DNA from 2 places in the Cytobacillus sp. ABV4_503 genome. Region 2 is predicted to be linked to the other one. Evidence: riboswitches for the same ligand, from Rfam matches in the RefSeq annotation. Region 2 holds a riboswitch; the other holds the start of a gene.
The links. A riboswitch is a leader RNA that binds a small molecule or an ion and turns the genes downstream of it on or off. The one in region 2 is predicted to bind glycine.

Region 1: it holds a riboswitch for glycine, as region 2 does, so the genes downstream of both, gcvT (glycine cleavage system aminomethyltransferase GcvT) here and purU (formyltetrahydrofolate deformylase) in region 2, are expected to answer to the same signal.

What each region holds. Positions count from the first base shown of each region.
Region 1 covers NZ_JBSWTH010000001.1:3,555,389-3,565,938, reverse strand. Annotated here, with positions in the region: gene comGB (competence type IV pilus assembly protein ComGB) at 1-683, shown strand, start outside; gene comGC (competence type IV pilus major pilin ComGC) at 683-1,009, shown strand; gene comGD (competence type IV pilus minor pilin ComGD) at 1,006-1,446, shown strand; gene ACXAD1_RS17950 (phosphatase) at 1,430-1,759, shown strand; gene comGF (competence type IV pilus minor pilin ComGF) at 1,710-2,189, shown strand; gene comGG (competence type IV pilus minor pilin ComGG) at 2,179-2,562, shown strand; gene ACXAD1_RS17935 (shikimate kinase) at 2,575-3,072, shown strand; gene ACXAD1_RS17930 (YqzE family protein) at 3,149-3,334, shown strand; gene ACXAD1_RS17925 (YqhG family protein) at 3,381-4,175, opposite strand; gene ACXAD1_RS17920 (DEAD/DEAH box helicase) at 4,153-5,841, opposite strand; glycine riboswitch at 6,022-6,110, shown strand; gene gcvT (glycine cleavage system aminomethyltransferase GcvT) at 6,270-7,373, shown strand; gene gcvPA (aminomethyl-transferring glycine dehydrogenase subunit GcvPA) at 7,390-8,736, shown strand; gene gcvPB (aminomethyl-transferring glycine dehydrogenase subunit GcvPB) at 8,729-10,189, shown strand; gene ACXAD1_RS17900 (rhodanese-like domain-containing protein) at 10,443-10,550, opposite strand, start outside.
Region 2 covers NZ_JBSWTH010000001.1:137,137-147,686, reverse strand. Annotated here, with positions in the region: gene ACXAD1_RS00665 (hypothetical protein) at 1-432, opposite strand, end outside; gene ACXAD1_RS00660 (twin-arginine translocase TatA/TatE family subunit) at 599-805, opposite strand; gene ACXAD1_RS00655 (alkaline phosphatase D family protein) at 821-2,575, opposite strand; gene ACXAD1_RS00650 (hypothetical protein) at 2,900-3,211, shown strand; gene ACXAD1_RS00645 (FbpB family small basic protein) at 3,770-3,895, opposite strand; gene purU (formyltetrahydrofolate deformylase) at 3,977-4,843, opposite strand; glycine riboswitch at 4,991-5,090, opposite strand; partial or broken gene ACXAD1_RS00635 (MFS transporter) at 5,280-6,468, opposite strand; gene ACXAD1_RS00630 (glycosyltransferase) at 6,604-7,242, opposite strand; gene ACXAD1_RS00625 (aspartate kinase) at 7,540-8,904, opposite strand; gene ACXAD1_RS00620 (SpoIIE family protein phosphatase) at 9,253-10,395, shown strand; gene ACXAD1_RS00615 (CheR family methyltransferase) at 10,461-10,550, opposite strand, start outside.

The DNA of each region.
Region 1 (10,550 bases), 3.4 Mb from region 2:
TGATGTTCATTACCGCATTCCTATTTGTTTTCGTTGATAAAGTCCTGCTGCCCCGTTTCTCTTCCTTATTCGTTTCCATGCACCTTCAGCCAAATTTCTTCACAAAAGCCGTATATTTGATTGGGGACCTTCTCCCATTGTTCATTCTGATTGTACTCGTCGTTTTAGTCACTTTGCTTATATACTATTTTTTTAGATTCAGAAAACTTTCCCCTATCCAGCAAAAGAAAGTCATGGTAAAAATTCCCGCAGGAGGCCATTTTCTTCGCCTTTACTACACTCATTTCTTTGCTGTACAGCTCAGTCACCTTTTAAATGGCGGCCTATCCATACATGAGGCGTTTAGTCTTTTTGAGAAAAATGATAAGCAGCCTTTTTACAGTGCCCTCGGTGAAGCCGTGAAAATCAAACTCCGTGAGGGGAATAGGCTTGAGGATATACTAATGAGATATCCTTTTTTTGAAAGGGAATTGGCCAATATTATAATACATGGTCAAAAAAATGGCAGGCTGGACCAGGAATTATCTTTTTTCAGCAGTCACTGCCTAAAAAAATTGGAGGAAAAGACAGAAAAACTCCTAAAAATGATTCAGCCTATTTTATATATATTTATTGGGTTTTTAATTGTCTCAATGTATTTGGCGGTTCTGCTGCCTATGTTTCATCTATTGGAGGGATTTTAATGAAATGGCGCATAGTAAAGAACAATGACAAAGGGTTCACGCTCATTGAAATGATGATTGTTTTATTGGTGATTTCGGTGCTTTTGATCATCACCATTCCGAATGTAACGAAACACAATTCTAAAATAAACAGCAAGGGATGCGATGCGTTTGTTAAAATGGTGCAGGCCCAGGTTCAGGCATATGAAATTGACCATAAAGAGCTTCCTTCGGATATACAGGATTTAGTGGATGCTGAATACCTCAATGCTGAAACCACTTCTTGTCCAAATGGAGATGCCATTAAGATTTCTGCAGAGGGGAAGGTTGAATCTGCAGGATCATGATAAAAAACAAAGAAGGCTTTACATTTATAGAGACTCTATTCATTTTCAGTATTTTCCTTATTATTGCCACGATTACAGCTGTCCTTCTAAAACCGCAATTCCTCTATCTTGAAAAGATGATGTTCTTTTCCCAATTTAAGTCTGACCTGCTTTATGCCCAAAACTATGCCATAACACATCAGACAGATGTAGCTATTCAAATTGTTCCCGAGGAGAACCGGTATTTTGCTCAGGTAAAGCTTGTTGCTGATCCTATCATCAGCAGAGAATATCCGGGAATCATTGAGATTAAGGAGGGTACCATGCCATTGTTTTTTCTATATGGGCCAGGCGGTATTACAAATAAATTCGGTACCTTCTATGTCAAAGCAGACAATGAACAATACAAAATTACCTTTTTAATCGGAAGAGGGAGATTTTATGTGGAGAAGGAATGAAGGCTTCTTTTTGGCAGAGCTCTTGCTGTCTTTATCAGGAATGCTGCTTGCAGCGGGCATAATGTTTCCTCTTGTCATTAAAGCTATTGAACATTCTGAAGAGGTAAAACAGGATTACGACAGCACACAGCTGCTTTATGAGAGTCTTCAGCAGGCAGCCTGGGAAGGGAGTTTTCCTGAGGGGAAGATTATAAAAAAAAATCAAACCGTCTATGAAATATTCCCTAAAGAAAACCCAGGATTGAGGGAGGTTTGTATAAAATATGAAAATATACGTGATAGACCGAAAGAAAAGTGTGAAGTACTTCAATAATAATGGATTTACCATGCTTGAAATGCTGTTTGCATTTTCAATATTCTTAATGATCGTTACCTTTTTGCCGGTCAGCTTTAATTTCCTCTTTCAGGACTGGAAAATGGAAGCAAGGACACAAAGACTTGAATGGCATGTATTTATCAATCAGCTCAAAAAAGAGATCAGACTTGCTGATTCTGCAGATATTTCACCTGTTTCCATTGTATTAACGATAGACGGGAAAAGCGTGATTTATGAAAAATATGGTTCCAATTTGAGGAGACGAGTGGATATGAAAGGCCATGAAATTGTCCTGCAGAAACTTGATAGAATAACATTCAGTTCCATTAATGGCGGAATTGTAATAAATGTATCGGATAGTTTTGATCAGGAGCATTCGGCCTGTCTTTATTACCTGAGGAATATGGAGGATATTGATGTACCATAATCAGGAGGGATTTTCTTACCCTCTTACTTTAACAATCATTCTGGCTGCACTCTTTCTACTTACGATTCAATTAGATCAGTTTATTTCTGAGAAAAGGATAGTGAATCAGGCTGAAACCGTCATGATGCAGGAGTATTACTTATTGTGTTCCTTAAAAAAAACTGAAAAAATGCTTAGCGAAAATATAGACCAGGATAAGTCAGGAATTTTTTCGTTTAGAAATGGATCTGTTTCATATGAAATCTCACCAGTGGCAACAAGCATAATTCAAATTACCCTCAAAACCAAAATTGGCTCTGATAAGGAAATTTCCGGATATGCTTATTATGACAAAGATCTGCAAAAAATGATAAAATGGATTGAAAAAAACTGAGTGGGGATAAAGATGAAGCCAATTTACTTAATCGGATTCATGGGTGCCGGCAAAACAACAATTGGAAAAGAGCTTGCATCCTGCTTAAATCAGGAAGTAATCGATACAGATGAAGAAATAGTTAAGCGGGAGAAGAAAAATATTAATGATATTTTTGAAGAGCATGGAGAAGGATACTTCAGAAATCTTGAAACGCTTATATTAAATGAATTTGATAATAGAGCAGGAATTGTTACTACTGGCGGGGGAATTGTGGTGAAGCCTGAAAACAGAAAAATGCTGAATGAAAAAGGAATCGTTTTCTTCCTTTATGCATCGCCGGATGAAATATTTAAACGGATTGAAAATGATCATTCCAGACCGCTGCTGAAAGGCGATAAAAAAAAGCTGATACAGGAACTTTATGAAAAAAGGATGCCGCTTTATAAAGAAACCGCCCATGTGGTCATTGATACCACTAATAAAGATAAAGCAGAAATAATTCAAGAAATAATAGATGGTTTAGGTTGAAAAATCGTTGGACATACTTGTAAATGATAAATAGCAAGCTGTAATTGCAATGTGAAGAAAAAGGCAGGTATGATAAATGAAATCCAACGATTATGTAAAGTATCTAACACAGACAGTAGTAAAATATATAGATCAGCCCAAAGATGAAAGAAAACGGCATAGAACACAGAAAAAGGACATGAAGGAGCCGTTTTTATTCAGGTGGTTTGGCATGTTTTCATATCTTTTCTATTTGGGCATGAGAAGAAAAAAGCATAAATAGACTTCATGCAAAAAACCGGCAATGTCTGCCGGTTTTTTGTGTGATATCATACTGCGCTGTCTGTCAGATAAAAGAGGCCTCCATTTATTATAGAGATATTAATCTTTGGCTCATATTGCTCTTGAAGGGCTGCTTTCTCGTTTTCATAGCTTTCTCCCTTTTCTTCTGCATCTTCATAAAAATGTTCAAGAAGGTTGAGATCTTTTTGCCAGCGCTTACGGGCTTCATCAGCCCATACATGTTCTTCTTGCTCAATTTCGGACTTTATGAAATTAGCTACCCTGAATACACCGCTCCCCGGCATAATGAGCGGAGACAGAGTGAAAGAGTAGTCGGGAATCTTTGGTGTAAGGCTCATGCCAAGCAACCTGTCATGAAAGCTTTCGACCATTTGCCCATTTATTAATTGGAGGCCGATGGATTTAAAGACATCTCTTTTTCGGTCGCATTGATAAGATACGCGGACGTTCATTCCCAGCCATGGCCTTAATGGAACCTGCATTCCTGGTGCCTGCCGGTGGTTTTCATATAATCGTATATAGCCTGCCAGGTTACGGGCTGAATCAAAGATCTGGTGAAGTCTGGGAGAGCCAAAATGAACGACTTCCCCCTTAATATGCGCAGGGGCGAGCTGCTGGTTGGTAATAAGTGTAAGCTGCATGGGGTTAGGAACTCCGCCTGTTTTTTCGAGATAATGCCAATAAAAGGGGCGATTCATTAATTCCTTATCCAAATCAATCGTCAGTTGTACGGTTATATACCCCGGACCTTTAGCAATTATTTCGCATCCATTTGCGTGAAAATACCTTTCAAGGAATTTATGAATTTCCTGTTGCTGCATTCAGTCCACCTTCTTTCATATCCTCAGCAAATTGAATCATGCTCGTCAGATTCTCCATTTTGATTCGCATTTCACCTTCTGAAGCTGATCTTCCGAAAATATCAACAAGGTGATCGTCAATACTTCCAAATTCTAGTTTTGTTAAAATATCATCCAGATCACCTATGACTTTTTCAAAAAGATGTATTTTCTCGTATAAAAGCTTCATTACATGTTCTTCGACTGTATCTTTCGTGGCAAAATTATAAATCATGACATCCTTTTCCTGGCCAAGACGATGGATACGTCCTATCCTTTGTTCAAGACGCATTGGATTCCATGGTAGATCGAAATTAATGATATGATTGCAGAACTGCAGGTTTATCCCTTCTCCTCCTGCTTCTGTTGCAATCAGGACTTGAGCATTCTTTTGGAAAAGCTCCCTCATCCAGTCCTTTTTGCCCCTTTTAAATCCACCCCTGAAGGGCACAGATGTAATACCATATTGTTTTAAAAACCACTGAAGATACATTTGTGTTGCTCTGTATTCAGTAAAGATTATGACCTTGTCATTTATAGCCTGTATTAATTCCAGCGCTTTTTGAGCTTTGGAATTTTGCTGGACAGCTTCAACTTTTTTAACAAGGTACTGTATTTGTTCCTGAAAAGCTATTGAGGGCTGATCCTGTCTTTTTAGCATATTCTGAAGAGTAAAATAGACAGCTTCCCTGCTGCTGCACGCCTCTCTTTGCAGGGTCATCACTGAAAATTGGCTCGAACTGATCCAGTCACCTTCCCCCCGCATCTCTGTTACAGCGCTATAAAGCTCGCGCTCAGCCTCTGAAAATTCAATCGGTATTGTTTCCACATGTCTTTTGGTCCATTCAATTCCTGTATCTGCCCTGCGGTTGCGGATCATGACTTTGTTTACGAGTTCTTTTAGATGTGCATCATCATTTAAAGAACGCGAGTCTTTTTTGTAATTCTCATAAAAGGCTGATTCATTGCCCAGATGGCCAGGTTTGAGCAAAGACACAAGGTTAAATATCTCACTGATGCGATTCTGAATGGGTGTAGCAGTTAAAAGAAGGCAAAACTTCTTTTTAAGGTTTTGTACAAACTCATAGTTTTTGGTTTTATTATTTTTAAGCTTGTGAGCTTCGTCTATAATGATCAGATCATAATCCAGGCTGTAAATGATGTCCCGATGGGGATTGCGTTTGGCTGTATCAATGGATGATACCACTACATCGCATTGTTCCCATACATAGCTTTTTCGCTGTGCCACAGCCGGAATGAAAAATTTGCTGTTGAGCTCCAGGGCCCACTGTGAAACGAGGGAAGCAGGAACGAGTATAAGGACTTTTTTTACGAGTCCCCTGATCATATATTCCTTTAATATCAGACCAGCTTCAATCGTTTTGCCGAGACCGACCTCATCAGCAAGGATCGCTTTGCCGTTCATGCTTTCTACAACCTGCTTGGCTACCTCCAGCTGATGGGGGAGGGGAGTAAGGTTCGGCAGATGCTTTGGAGCCTGAAGGCCTTCAAAATCAGGAATAGTCGTGTGGTTTTCAACCTCTACAGCCAGTTTATATAGCTCCCAGTTTCCCCATGGGCCGTCGTCATCAATTCTTTTTAAGAATTCATCCTGCCAGGCAGAATCAAAGCCAATTTGCACTGTCATAAAAACAGCTCCTTTTATCTATATAAAGATATTGCCCAAACCTTGTTAAGGTGGTACGATGTTAATAGCTTTGAAAGTTTAGAAAGTTAACACATTACATTTAGTTAACCGAAATAATGGATTCTTTATTTTTTCTGTTTGGTATAAGTATGACCAACTTGGAAAATTTTATAAATGCGAATGACAACAAGGGGAGAGACTACATTTGTAGCGCCGAAGGAGCAAGCATAATCTGTGAATCTCTCAGGCAAAAGAACTCTTGTTTGACGCAGCTCTGGAGAGTGCTTTTTAATAAGCCACCCAAGGGGAAAGCCGGTTTCGGTAAACTTTCAGGTGCAAGGACAGAGATCTTCTCATAATTGAGGGGATACTCTGTCCTTTTTTATGTTCCTACAACTAACTTCAAAAGATATAAGGGGGACGAGTAAATGTCACAGTTAAAACGCACGCCTTTATTCGAGGTGTACAAAGATTACGGAGCAAAAACCATCGACTTCGGAGGCTGGGACCTTCCTGTTCAATTTTCAAGCATTAAAGAAGAACATGAAGCAGTCCGTACAAAAGCCGGCCTTTTTGATGTATCCCATATGGGTGAAATCGAAGTGAAGGGGACGGACAGCCTTAAATACCTTCAAAAAATGATGACGAACGATATTTCCAAATTAAAGAACTCAGGTGCTCAATATACAGCCATGTGTTATGAGAATGGCGGAACTGTTGATGATTTACTTGTCTATAAAATAGAGGATGACCACTATTTGCTGGTTGTAAATGCCTCCAATATTGAAAAGGACTTCAACTGGCTTCAGGACCATGCTGAAGGGAATGTGGAATTGAAAAACCTTTCTGAAGATATGGCACAGCTGGCGATTCAGGGGCCGCTTGCAGAAAAAGTGCTCCAAAAGCTTGCTGGCACGAACCTGGCAGATATCGGATTTTTCAAATTCCAGCAGGATGTCGATCTGAATGGCAAGAAAGCGCTGGTCTCCAGAACAGGATATACAGGAGAAGACGGATTTGAAGTTTACTGTGATGCCAAAGATGCAGCCGCATTATGGAATGAAATCCTTGAAGCAGGCAAAGAAGAAGGCGTGCTCCCATGCGGCCTTGGTGCAAGGGATACCCTTCGCTTTGAAGCTAATCTGGCACTCTATGGCCAGGAGCTCTCACCTGATATCACACCGCTTGAGGCAGGAATCGGCTTTGCTGTAAAAGTCAATAAAGAAGCTGAATTTATCGGCAAAGAAGTGCTTAAGAATCAAAAAGAAAATGGGGTTCCGCGCAAGCTGGCTGGAATTGAAATGATTGACCGCGGCATTCCGCGCCATGGCTATCCAGTATATAAAGGGGAAGAACTGATCGGGGAAGTGACAACAGGCACCCAATCTCCGACATTAAAAAAGAACATTGGCCTTGTTCTTATCAAGAAAGAGCATGCGGAGCCGGAAACTGAATTAGAAGTGGAAATTCGCGGCAAACGACTGAAGGCTAAGATTGCAGCAACACCTTTTTATAAAAGAGAAAAGAACTAACCGGGGGGAGAAAATGATGAAACATCGCTATTTACCGATGACAGAGTCTGACCAGAAAGCAATGCTTGAAAAAATCGGCGTCAGTTCTGTGGAAGAACTATTCAGTGATATTCCCGAAAGTGTAAGATTTAAGGGCGAATATAAAATCAAGCCGGCTAAATCAGAGACAGCCTTACTGAAAGAGCTTACTAAAATGGCTCAGAAAAATGCTGATCTTCGCACAAATACATCTTTCCTTGGTGCGGGTGTTTATGATCATTACATGCCAATCATTGTTGATCATGTTTTATCCCGTTCAGAGTTTTATACTGCCTATACTCCTTATCAGCCAGAGATTTCCCAGGGTGAGCTCCAGGCAATCTTTGAATTCCAGACAATGATCTGTGAGTTAACAGGAATGGATGTTGCCAACTCATCCATGTATGATGGCGGAACAGCGCTTGCCGAAGCAGCCATGCTAAGCGCAGGCAGCACACGCCGCAAAAAGATACTTATCTCAAGCGCAGTTCATCCTGAATCTAAAGAAGTAGTTAAGACATACGCAAAGGGCCAGTATATTGAAGTGATTGAAATCCCTCATAAAGACGGGATCACAGATCTGGAAGCTTTAAATGGAATGATTGGCGATGACATAGCAGCTGTCATTGTACAATATCCTAACTTTTTTGGCAGAGTTGAGCCTTTAAAAGAGCTTGAGGAAATTATTCATGCCCATAAATCCATGTTTGTTGTTTCAAGCAACCCGCTTGCTCTTGGCACACTGACACCTCCGGGTAAATTCGGGGCAGACATTGTAGCAGGAGATGCCCAGGTTTTCGGAATTCCTACAGCTTTCGGAGGCCCGCATTGCGGATATTTTGCCGTAACATCCAAGCTAATGAGAAAAGTGCCGGGACGTCTTGTCGGACAAACGGTAGACGATCAGGGACGCCGCGGCTTCGTGCTTACTCTTCAGGCACGTGAACAGCATATCCGCCGCGATAAGGCAACTTCCAATATTTGTTCCAATCAGGCTCTAAACGCACTAGCGGCATCTGTAGCGATGACTGCTCTTGGCAAGAAGGGCGTAAGGGATATGGCCGCTGCCAACATGCAAAAAGCCCATTATGCAAAACAGCAATTCAAGGCTGGAGGCTTTGAAGTTCCATTTGAAGGCCCTTCATTTAATGAATTTGTCATCAAGCTGAATAAGCCTGTTAAAGAAGTAAATCAAAAGCTTCTTGAAAAGGATATTATTGGAGGCTACGATTTGGGCAGAGATTATGCTGGCCTTAAAAATCATATGCTTGTTGCTGTAACGGAATTGAGAACGAAGGAAGAAATCGATGCATTCGTTAAAGAAATGGGGGATTACCATGCATAAGGAAGATCAGCCACTCATCTTTGAATTAAGCACAGAAGGCCGTATCGGCTACAGCTTGCCTGAAATGGATATTCCGGAAATTGACCTGGTCGAGCTTCTTCCTGAAGGCTACCTGCGAGAGGAAGAGCCAGAGCTGCCGGAAGTGTCCGAACTTGATATCATGCGTCATTATACTGCACTTTCTAAACGCAATCATGGCGTTGATTCAGGGTTTTATCCACTGGGATCCTGCACAATGAAATACAACCCTAAAATCAATGAGAATGTAGCGCGTTTTAATGGTTTTGCCCACTTGCACCCGCTGCAGGATGAAAGCTCTGTTCAAGGTGCCCTGGAACTGATGTATGATCTGCAGGAGCATCTGATTGAAATTACGGGAATGGATGAAGTGACGCTTCAGCCAGCTGCAGGAGCACATGGAGAATGGACTGGATTAATGATGATCCGTGCTTATCATGAAGCGAATGGCGATACAAAGCGTACTAAAGTAGTGGTTCCTGACTCTGCACACGGAACAAATCCTGCATCCGCGACAGTCGCAGGCTTTGAAACAGTAACTGTTAAATCGGATGAAAATGGATTAGTGGATTTAGAGGACTTAAGAAGAGTGGTTGGCGAGGATACTGCTGCCCTTATGCTGACTAACCCGAATACTTTAGGCTTGTTTGAAGAAAACATTCTTGAAATGGCTGAGATTGTTCACGGCGCCGGCGGGAAGCTATACTATGATGGAGCTAACCTGAATGCAGTACTTTCAAAAGCACGCCCTGGAGATATGGGATTTGACGTTGTTCACCTTAATCTTCATAAAACCTTTACAGGACCGCATGGCGGCGGAGGACCGGGATCAGGCCCAGTCGGCGTAAAAGCGGATCTGATTCCTTTCCTTCCGAAGCCTGTATTGGTTAAGAATGGTGACCAATATGAATTTGATTATGACCGCCCGCAATCAATCGGACGTGTAAAGCCATATTACGGAAACTTCGGAATCAATGTCCGGGCTTATACTTATATCCGTACAATGGGGCCGGATGGACTGAAGGCTGTTACGGAAAATGCGGTACTAAATGCAAACTATATGATGAGAAGGCTTGAGCCATTCTTTGACCTGCCATTTGACAGACATTGCAAGCATGAATTTGTTTTAAGCGGAAAGCGCCAGAAGAAGCTTGGCGTACGTACTTTGGATATTGCCAAGCGACTTCTTGACTTTGGCTACCATCCGCCAACCATCTACTTCCCGCTTAACGTGGAAGAGTGCATTATGATTGAGCCGACAGAAACAGAATCAAAAGAAACGCTCGACGCTTTTGTCGACGCCATGATTCAAATAGCTAAAGAAGCTGAGGAAAACCCTGAGATTGTTCAGGAAGCCCCTCACACAACTGTAATTGGCCGTCTGGATGAAACAATGGCTGCAAGAAAGCCGGTTCTTCGCTATCAAAAGCAATAAACGGAAAAGGGTGTCCTTTAGAGGGCACTCTTTTTTTTTGGCTTGTAGACTAATTGTGAACTCTGGGAAGGAATAGGGGAATTCGGGAATAATGCACCGATTCCGGGGAAAAGATCCGAAAACAAGGGAAAGAGTATCGGGCTAAAAGAGAAAACAACAGCGGTGGTGAGGAGTGGATTATGATTGAACTTAGCTGAGGGGTCCCCAATCAAGAGACCCCGTTAAGATAACGGGGTCTTTTCAAATATTGCTATTATTTTTTCGCTTTCACTTTTCCTGTCCATTTTTTAAATCCGCCCTGCAGGTGTGAAAGGTCTTTGTAGCCTTTACGATGCAAAAACTGGGCAGCTCTCGCACTTCT
Region 2 (10,550 bases):
AATAACGGCTCCGGCCTTTGTAGAGATGTGATGGGGAATAAGCAGAAAGCCAATAACTGCCCAAGTTAGAATCATTGCAATCGTATTGGTTAAATGAAATTCAGGGGCAAATATAGTTCCATTCGTCACCTGAATTATTAATGCTGCAGCTGTACCATACTTAAGGATATACCTGCTGTATTTGCGGAATCCTGAGAGCCAGTCATCCATCATTTTAACTTTGCCCCATTCCGCTGTCCTTGGGATAATCAATGTCAGCATCGCAAGTACAATCGCAGCTGTCAGTGCCAGTCCCATAAATAAAGGTGATAATATATTTTCAATCGTTTCCTTTTGAGGCGTCACATTCGTGAACCATTTCACATGTGCGCTCGCAAAAAAAGGCGTCATGGCAAAACCTGCTATAAATAAAAACTGGAATATTTTTTTCATGATGATCTTGCCTCCCTGATGGCATTTTAGGTAAACAATATAAGTACAGTATTAATATATTATACTTTTCATTCCAGAGGATTATTCAAAAGTGAATTTTATGTGAAATATTTCACATATGATACGTAAAAAAATACAGACGAACATATCGCCTGCATTTACTCTCCTACTTTTCTTTTTTCAAGGCTGAAAGTACCGGCTTTTTCTCTTCCTTCTTTTCCTCATCTGATACCAAATCCTTTGCCGCACTTTTAAACTCCGTTAAGGTCCGCCCAAATGCCCGCCCGATTTCAGGAAGCTTGGATGGCCCAAATATGATCAATGCAATGACAAGAACAAGAATTAAGCCTGGAATGCCAATGTTGGAAATCATCTTCTCACCGTCCCATTAATGTAATACCTTTTCTCGCTTTTTCTTAAGCTGCTTTTCATGTGCCCTTGAATGAGCGTGATGGCGATCTTCCTCCACCTCAGCAGATATTCGAACTCCCTGAGGGACAGCTGTAGCCGAAACCTGCTTCAAGCCAGCCCGGTCTTTTTCAAAGACTAAGGATGCTCTCGTTGATATATCCGCCCCAGGCTCTGTTACAAAAGGAAGCACCCGATAATCTGTACGCCATTGCTCTGGTGTTACCCGGCAGCGGACATAGCCTCTATAATTATTAAAGAATTTAATATGCGGATTTTCTGCAAGCGTCTTTTCCGTATCCGCTCTCACATCTGATCCGTTTCCTCCTGATGTGATAGAGGTTCCGACAAATTCGGCCCCAATCAGCTTTGCATTTGGATCATTATAGTCTGTTAGAATATTGGAAGCCCAGCTTGCATGTACATCTCCAGTCAGAACAATTAGGTTTCCGATATTGTTTGAAACAGCAAAATCAGCCAAACGCTGCCGGGCAGCAGGGTAACCATCCCATGCATCCATGCTGAACTTCGGCGAAGCCATAGTCCCGAAGTTTCTCTGGGCAAAGAACACCTGCTGTGCAAGGACATTCCAATGCGCATTGGAACTGGCAAGATTGCTTTCAACCCATTTTTCCTGGTCATTGCCGAGAAGAGTGCGGTTTGGATCAAGGGACTCCGGCGTATGCGGCTTGCTGCCATCACCATTTGCCTGATCATCACGATATTGCCGGGAATCAAGCACAAGGAATGATGCCAGGCTGCCATAGCTGAATTCCCTATACAGCTGCATACCATCACCATTTGGCATGGAAGATAACCGGAGAGGCATGTGCTCATAATATGCCTGATAAGCGGCTGCACGGCGTTTTATAAATGCTTCAGCTGACTGGCCTTTTTCCGGAATCCCTGCTGCATAGTTATTTTCCACTTCATGGTCATCCCAAGTTACCACCCAAGGGAAAGCAGCATGAGCTTCTCTCAGATGCGGATCAGATTTGTACTGAGCATGGCGGTTCCGATAATCTTCAATAGAGATAATTTCCGGTCCGCTATGGTGGCGGACATTTCCTGTTGGTGAAATATATTCATTTGGTCCATATTCATATATGTAGTCGCCAAGGTGAATGACAAAATCCAAATTTTCCTTTGCCATATGCTGATAGGCAGTAAAAAATCCATGTTCATACTGCTGGCATGAAGCAAATGCAAATGATAGCCCTGATACTTTGGCACCCGCAGCAGGAAGTGTCTTTGTTTTGCCGATTGGGCTTAGTTCATTTCCACATTTAAAACGATAATAATATACAGTGTCCGGCATTAAGCCTTCTGCCTCCACATGCACAGAATGCGCCAAATCAGGCACTGCAATTTCTGTCCCGCGTTTAACAACTTTTCGGAAATGTTCATCTGCAGCAAGTTCCCATTTAACTGGCACAGCATGAGAAGGCATCCCTCCTCCATTAAGCGGTTCTGGTGCAAGCCTTGTCCATAAAACCACACTGTCCGAAAGAGGATCTCCTGATGCCACACCGAGGGTAAAAGGATATTTGCTGAACTTAGGAGAAGCCTCAACTGTTAGATTACCCACACCTAATGATTGCGCCATAGCCAAGGCAAGAGAAAAACCGGCAATTTTCCCTGCACCAGATAGAAAGCTCCGGCGGTCAATGTCCCTCTTCAAGTTCTCTTCATTAAACTTCTTGATTAAATCATCAATCGACCTATCATTGTTCATTTTCTTCACCTCTTAATTCAAACTGGATTCACAATTGATTATAAGAGGCTTTTTTTAAAGCAATATGAAGATATGTAAAGGAGGATGACAATATCTCTGCCAATTTTAACAGGACTTTTGTAAGGATATGGATATTTATTCAACCGATATTCTAGACTTGCGGTCAAAATACCTTTGTACCTCTGTAACATTTGTCCCAACTATTTTTACAATATATACATAGAATATTAACGAATCCTGTCAAAATCTTTTAGTTTACTAATCTATAAATAGTGGTTATGATGATAGTTATAATCTTGAAAAGGGGTGAGGGAAGTGAAAAAAATGAAGTTAATGCCATTTTTAATGCTGTCTGTATTTTTAACCTTCCTCATCACCCAGTACCCTGGGGTCCATTTTAATGATATACCAATGGACCAAAGCAAAGCGGTAACTGTTTCGGACTTTTCCGAGAGCTTTCTAATAAAAGATGATCCTAAAAAACATATTTTCATACAGGGTATAATTTCTTTAGCCATCACAATCCTAACCATTATCCTTTTTATATACAGTGCCCTGCACATCATCGCCCGCAGGAAGAAGATATTCTATAATCCCATCTTCTACGAGGCGAATTATGTAATCCACACTCCTTAATTGTCCAACAAAACAATTAAAGGAGGAAACGAATAATGTGGATTCGATTCTTAATGATTGGGTTATTTTCATTAACAGCTTCCAGCCTGTTCTTTTATCAGGGAATGGAAATGTATCATGCTTTCACAGATTTCTTTAGACAAAAATAAGAATTTGGCACCCAGGGAGTCCCTGGGTGTTTTTAATGCTTCTATCATGGGGAACCTACCTTTCTGCATTAGTTTTTTTCGTCCCTTTTCACTTCTTCTGGGGCACTGCTCATTCTTATTAGATCCCTTCACTCCGGCTTGCCTCTTCTCAAAGGCACTATTCATCCTTTATCAGTTCCCCTCACTCCCGCTTATCTCTCCCCAAAGGCCCTATTCATCCTTATTAGTTCCCTTCACTCCTCATACCTCTCCTCAAAGACGCTATTCTCCCTCATTAGCTCCCTTCGTTCATTTCATGCTCTTCCCGCAGACACTAATCCTCAATAGCATCTCGTGCCATTTTCACTTCGTAACTCAGCTCCATAAAAAAACACCCGGCCATTTTTACTCCCAGGCCGGGTGTACACTCTTACTGTGCTTTTGCATATTTATCGTCTATTTTCTTTTCAATTTTTTCAAGCTCCCGGCTATCTTTTAAAAGCTCCTCTTTATTTGCCTTAATCATTTCAAGCATTGATAATTTTTTCTTTTTCATTTCTGCTCACCTTCTCTCATGATGTCTGTAATCTCCTGGATGCTGGATCTATTTTTTTTGACAGTGCATGGTGTCTGTCACCTAAAATACAATCGTCTTATTTCCATGCACAATGACTTTGTCTTCCACATGCCAGGCGACTGCCTGAGCGAGGACCTGTCTTTCCACATGCCGTCCTGCAATTTTGAGATCCTGTGCAGTGTGTCGGTGGTTAACCCGCTGGACATCCTGCTCAATGATCGGGCCTTCATCCAAATCATTCGTTACATAATGAGCTGTTGCCCCAATCAGCTTGACTCCGCGGTTAAACGCCCGTGCATAAGGATTGGCTCCCACGAAGGCTGGCAGAAAGCTATGATGGATATTGATAATCCTGTTTGGATATTTGGAAATAAAGCTGGGCGAAAGGATCTGCATATATCTTGCCAGTACAATGAAATCTACTTTTCCATCCAGCAGCTCCACCGTCTTTTGCTCGGCTTCAGCTTTAGTGTCAGGCGTAATCGGAACATGATGATAAGGTATTCCGAAACCCTCCACCACTTCCCTCATGTCGGGATGATTACTGATCACCAAGGGAATATCCACTTCAAGCTCCTTCGATTTCCAGCGCCATAGCAGCTCCAGCAGACAGTGATCCATCTTAGAAACAAATATGGCCATCCGCTTGCGCTCGCCTTTGCCGCTTAGCTTCCACTCCATTGAATATTCCCTGGCCATTTCAGGAAGATCCTCTTTCAGTTTTGAAAAGGACTCATCAAAATGGTTCATATCGAATTCAATCCTCATAAAGAAGATGCCTGCCAGCGGATCGGTTGTGTGCTGGTCAAAATGGACAATGTTAGCCTTATGCTCCAGCAGGAAATTGGAGACTGTGGAGATAATGCCTGGCCTCTCAGGACAGGATATCAGCAATGTCGCCCTGTTTGCATTGATATTTGTATTCATATAGATTCCTCCATCTGCTTTTCCCGAAGCTGCCATCCATATAAAAAGGACAGAAAAAGGCGGCTTCTTTATCCCCCTTCCCTGTCCTTTTACCTGAGAGTTTAACCCCTTTGGTGTCGCAGGATTCCTGCGCGCTCTCCAGAGATGCGTCTGACTGCGATCTGTCTACCTGAGAGATTGGCTTCAAGGGTATTTTTGAAGCTTGCTCCTTCGGTGGCTACTGAATGCTCTCTCCCGCAGCCGTCATTCGCTCAATATTTTTGTTATTTTCAGAATAATACATTATTTGCACTATGTCAATCGAACTGCGTTTCTTTCACAAAATTGCCACAATTAAAGCCAATTATGATTCTTTCAATGCCGATTTATAATTTGGTCTTGAATAAATGGCAGAAAAAACAAAAAAAAGCTTGAAGACAAAGTCTCCAAGCCGTTTCTATACAGCCGCTTTCGGTTTCGGCTCCTTTTTCTGCCAGGCAATCGTGATAAACAATGTAACGATCAATAAGGCCAGACCGAGAACAAACGGATAGGTTATCCGGACATCGTAAAGTACACCTGCAATCGTTGGCCCAAGCACGTTTCCAATACTCATATAAGCATTGTTCATACCCATCGCAAATCCCTGCTCATTGCCGGCCATTTTTGAGATTAGCGTGGTTAAAACGGGACGCAGGATGGAAGTAGCAAGGAAAATGATCAGTGAAATAACGAAGAAAAGCGCATAGCTGCCTGCAAACAGTGAGACAAGGAATCCTGACGCTGCAACAGCTAAAAAGATATTCAATACCTTGCCTTCTCCGAATTTATTAACCACCCGATCGACTACAAATAACTGAACAATAACACTAATGACCCCCGTTGAAGTCACCATAATGGCAATTTCCTGTGGAGTAGCAGCAAACTCATTATCAAGGTACAGCCCCAGCACAGATTCATACGCCATTAGCCCAAAGCTCATCACCAATGTAATAACAAGCGGAATAAAATATGGCTTCTTAACAGACATTGCCAGCTTCTTGACCATCGGTTCCTCTTCAGGCATCTCTCCTGGCACCGTCTGCAATGTGCTGCTTTCTTCGAGGAGCACAATTGAAAAAATAACAGCCACTAGAGATACAAGCGCTGAAATCAGAAATGGCATTTTCAAGCCGAAATCTGCCAAAAATCCGCCAATTCCAGGCCCAACCACAATTCCAAGTGACATCGCAGCTGAGACAAGGCCATTCCCCTTTGCACGCTGCTCCATGGTAGTAATATCAGCAATGTAAGCAAAAATTGCTGGAATCAGCAAGGCTGCCCCTATGCCTCCAATGACACGTGAAAAGTAAAGCAGCCAAATGGAATCTACTGCATAAAAGACAAGCATGGATAGTGTCAAACCAGCTAACCCGTAAATAATCATCTTTCTGCGGCCATACTGGTCAGCCCATTTTCCAGCAATGGGAGAAAAAATCAGCTGGGCACCCGCAAAAATGGCAATCATCAGGCCTGTCTGCCGTTCCCCCCTGATTAATGGATTCCAAATAAGCCGGCAAAATCGGAATAATAATCCCAAAGCTTCCAATCGCAATAAACATATTGATCATCAATATGATCATCTTTTTCTTTTGATCCCCAGACATAGCGGATATCCCTCCTTCTATATGTGAAAAATTTACATTATTTTTTTCGGCACGCTAAATAGCTTATAATGAGACAGGCTGCTTTGTCAAAGGAAAAATAAGAGAAGCTCCAGCATGTGCTGAAGCCTCTTATATTCACCCTTTGAATTTGTCCGGGAATTGCCTCACAACTGCATCTGAAATGGCATCTGCCATCATGATAATATGTGTCACCCCGTCATCAATAGAAACAATTCTGGCATCCCAATCCTTAACAAGGCTCGCTGTTAAATCATCCGTCACTAATTCGAGATGCGTGTACAGCAACTTTTTAACATCTTCATTTTTCAGATTAGGATTGGCATTGCTTATAAAAGCAGCCATATCATCGGCATTGCGATGCCATTCTTTGTTCAGCTGATTCACTTTTGCGCCTTGCCCGCTCTTGGCAGCTTCCACAATATCTCCTGCAATAACTATATGCTCCTTAAGCAGTTCTGTAAGCTTATTTCCTGCAGCATCTCCATAATAGGGCTTTATCGAATTGCCGATATCCTCCTGGTTTTTCAAGAGCCTTGCCAGAACCTGTTTCTGATCCTCCGCCCCGGCTGTTGTAGCACTTGTAATATAATTGCTTGTCCATAATACATGGTCGATCCATAATCTGCGGAATTCATTTTCAAACTTAACCTCTGATTGTGTGATACACGGTTTCTGTGCAGCTGCATTGCCTGGAGCTGCCAGCATATTCAGCGGCATCATCAGCATTATTCCCAGTATCAGTAATTTCTTCATATCCTTTTCTCCTTCCAGATTGAAAAAGTTCCTTCTTATTTTGATTATCTTAAGATTTTTCATTCCATAAAATAAAGCTCGAGGCTAATGCCCCAAGCTTTTTCAATCAAACGTTTGATTTATTTGCATATAAAGCCTATTTACTTTCAGATAAATCATTTTACTTTCGTTTAAACAGATTTACTTTCGGATAAATCATTTTACTTTCAGATAAACAGATTTACTTTCGGATAAATCATTTTACTTTCAGATAAATCATTTTACTTTCGTTTAAACAGATTTACTTTCGGATAATGATCACACAGCTGCCACCGCAGCAAAAAACTCATTATAAAGCGCCTGTACCGCGCGTTTTTCATCCACTGCCTGTACGCCAAACATCATGCTCACTTCAGATGAGCCCTGATTGATCATTTCCATATTGACTTTCGCTTTAGCGAGGGCTTTGGAGGCGCGGGCCATTGTTCCGATGTTTTGGCGCATCCCCTCACCAACTACCATGATAAGCGACAGGCTGTGCTGGATTTTCACCTCATCCGCGTGAAGTTCACGTTGAATACGGCTCAGAATCTCTTCCTCCATACCATCAGTAAATTGGTTTTCCCGAAGAATAATGGAGATGTCATCAATTCCTGACGGCGTATGCTCATAGCTGAGGCCATACTCTTCCAAAATGGTCAGCAGCTTCCTCCCGAAGCCTACTTCCCTGTTCATTAAGTATTTGCCGACGTATATGCTGCAGAATCCCTGATCACTGGCAATCCCGATCACAGGTCCGTTTGTGTTAGCGCGCTTGTTCACAATCCTGGTGCCAGGAGCAGATGGATTATTCGTATTTTTAATCTGCACAGGAATACCAGCCCTGAATGCCGGCACAAGTGCTTCATCATGCAGGACGGTAAAACCTGCATAGGAGAGCTCCCGCATTTCGCGGTATGTCAATTCTTTGATTTCTTTAGGACTTTCCACAATAAATGGATTTACCGAAAATACAGCATCCACATCTGTAAAGTTTTCATACAAGTCCGCTTTGGCTGCCCCAGCCAAAATGGAACCTGTTACATCCGATCCGCTTCTTGAAAATGTGAACACCTGCCCTTCCCTGCTATATCCAAAGAAACCTGGAAAAATGATAATCCCGTCCTGTTCCCTTAAGGAATATAGATTCTCATATGCCTCAGGAAGAACCTGTGCATTTCCGGGCTCAGGGCTTACAAGCAATCCCGCTTCATTCGGGTTCACATACCTTGCTTCTACTCCCTGCTGCTGAAAATATGCTGCAACAAGCTTAGCGTTATTATCCTCGCCGCTCGCCTTAATCAGATCCATAAAAACTTCAGGATCATCTGTATCGCTGGAGAGCCTTGTAAAAAGATCCTCCCTAATTATATCTTTAATTTTTGGATCAAGCTCCAATTCATCAGCTATTTGGCCATACCGATCCAATACAGCTTCAGCCAAGTCATCAGCTGCCTCCCCCTGATTCCGTTTTTCTGCACATGCGATTAATAAATCAGTAACCTTATTGTCTGCTGAAAATCGCTTACCAGGAGCCGAGACGACTATTATCTTCCGCTCTGGATCTGCATTTACAATATTGAAAACCTTCTCGATTTGCTTTCCGGATGCTAAAGAAGATCCTCCGAACTTCACGACTTTCATTCTGACATCTCCTAATCTCTGAAAATTTAATCTTTATTTTACTCTTATCCGCAAAGAAATCAAGAGAAAATTCTATCTGAAAAACACAGATGTTCACCATAAAAATACACAAAGGTATGTAGATATATTAAATATGATTAATTCGCGTGATTATATCGCTTAATATTATTATTTTAGAAAAATAAAAGAAAACGCTTACAATATATAGTTTATTTTATGCCGTTCTGCTGAATTGCCTAAAGCAAAAAACTATTAATATTATGGTTTTCCCCATTCCAAAACGGGGTATATGTTAAGGATATTTATATAAAGAATTCAATCGTAAAAACACGGGAAGGGAAAAAGTCTATGGGAATCCTAGTTGTGGACGATAATCAAGCCAATTTGTTTGTCATTCAGCATATATTAAAACGCGCCGGATATAAAGACCATTTAACGTTTTCTTCTGCAAAGGATATGTTTCAGCATCTTCAGGGATATTCACCTTTCTCAGCTGATATAAAAGCAGACATTATCTTAATGGATATTATGATGCCGGAGATGGATGGAATTGAAGCATGCCGGCGGCTTCAGCAGATTCCGCATTTAAAGGATATTCCGGTGATTTTTGTAACTGCATTGGAAGATTCAAATAAAGTAGCTGAGGCACTAGATGCGGGCGGAACTGATTATGTTATGAAGCCCATAAATAAAACGGAACTGCTTGCCCGGATTCGTGCTGCTTTAAGACTTAAATATGAAAAGGACTGGCATAAGGAGCAGGAAAATAAAATCAAGAATGAATTGGATTTATCCATGCAGGTTCAGACCAGCATGCTGAGTGAGCCGATTTATCATGAACATACACTGTTAAAGGCTTCCTACCTGCCGGCCAACAAACTTGCAGGGGATATGTATTACTGGCACCAAATAGATGAACACCGCTTTGCTGCCATCCAGCTGGATATGATGGGCCACGGAATTTCAGCATCCCTTGTATGCATGTTTATCTCTTCTGTACTAAGGGATGCTATCAGAACATGCAGCGATCCTGAATACGTCATGAAGGAACTAAATCGGTGGATGAACTCCCTTAATCAGCGCAATCAGCGGATTCCATATTATTTTACAGCCATTTATCTCGTCCTTAATAAAAAAGACAAAACCGTCGAGTATGTAAATGCCGGACATCCAACCGGATATGCACTCACAGATAAAAAGGAAATGGTCAGTTTAACCAGCAATATGTGTGCAGTAGGCTTTTTTGAAGATATTACGATCCAAAAAGAAACAATTCCCTATATAGACTCCATCCAGCTGCTCCTGTTTACGGACGGAGTAGAAGAAGCAGTGGAACAGAATAATCTTAACCCTTGTGAATATCTTCAGCGCTTCGCATCCTTCCATTGGAATGCAGCCCGAACAGCAGAACCAATAGATATGATTTTGACTAAAGAGCAGCAGGCAAGCGCCGATGATGATATGTGTGTTGTTCTGGTTCAGGCAAATTAGTTACATAATATTTTTGCAAAAAAACAGAGTGCAGTCCCTCAAATAGGGCCCGCACTCTGTTTTTCTTATGCTTGAGCGGTCTTCCTGAAAATCTTTTCCTGCAGGTTGATTTCTTCAAATACGGGCACTTCCATCCTCAGCGCTTCCTTGCTTCC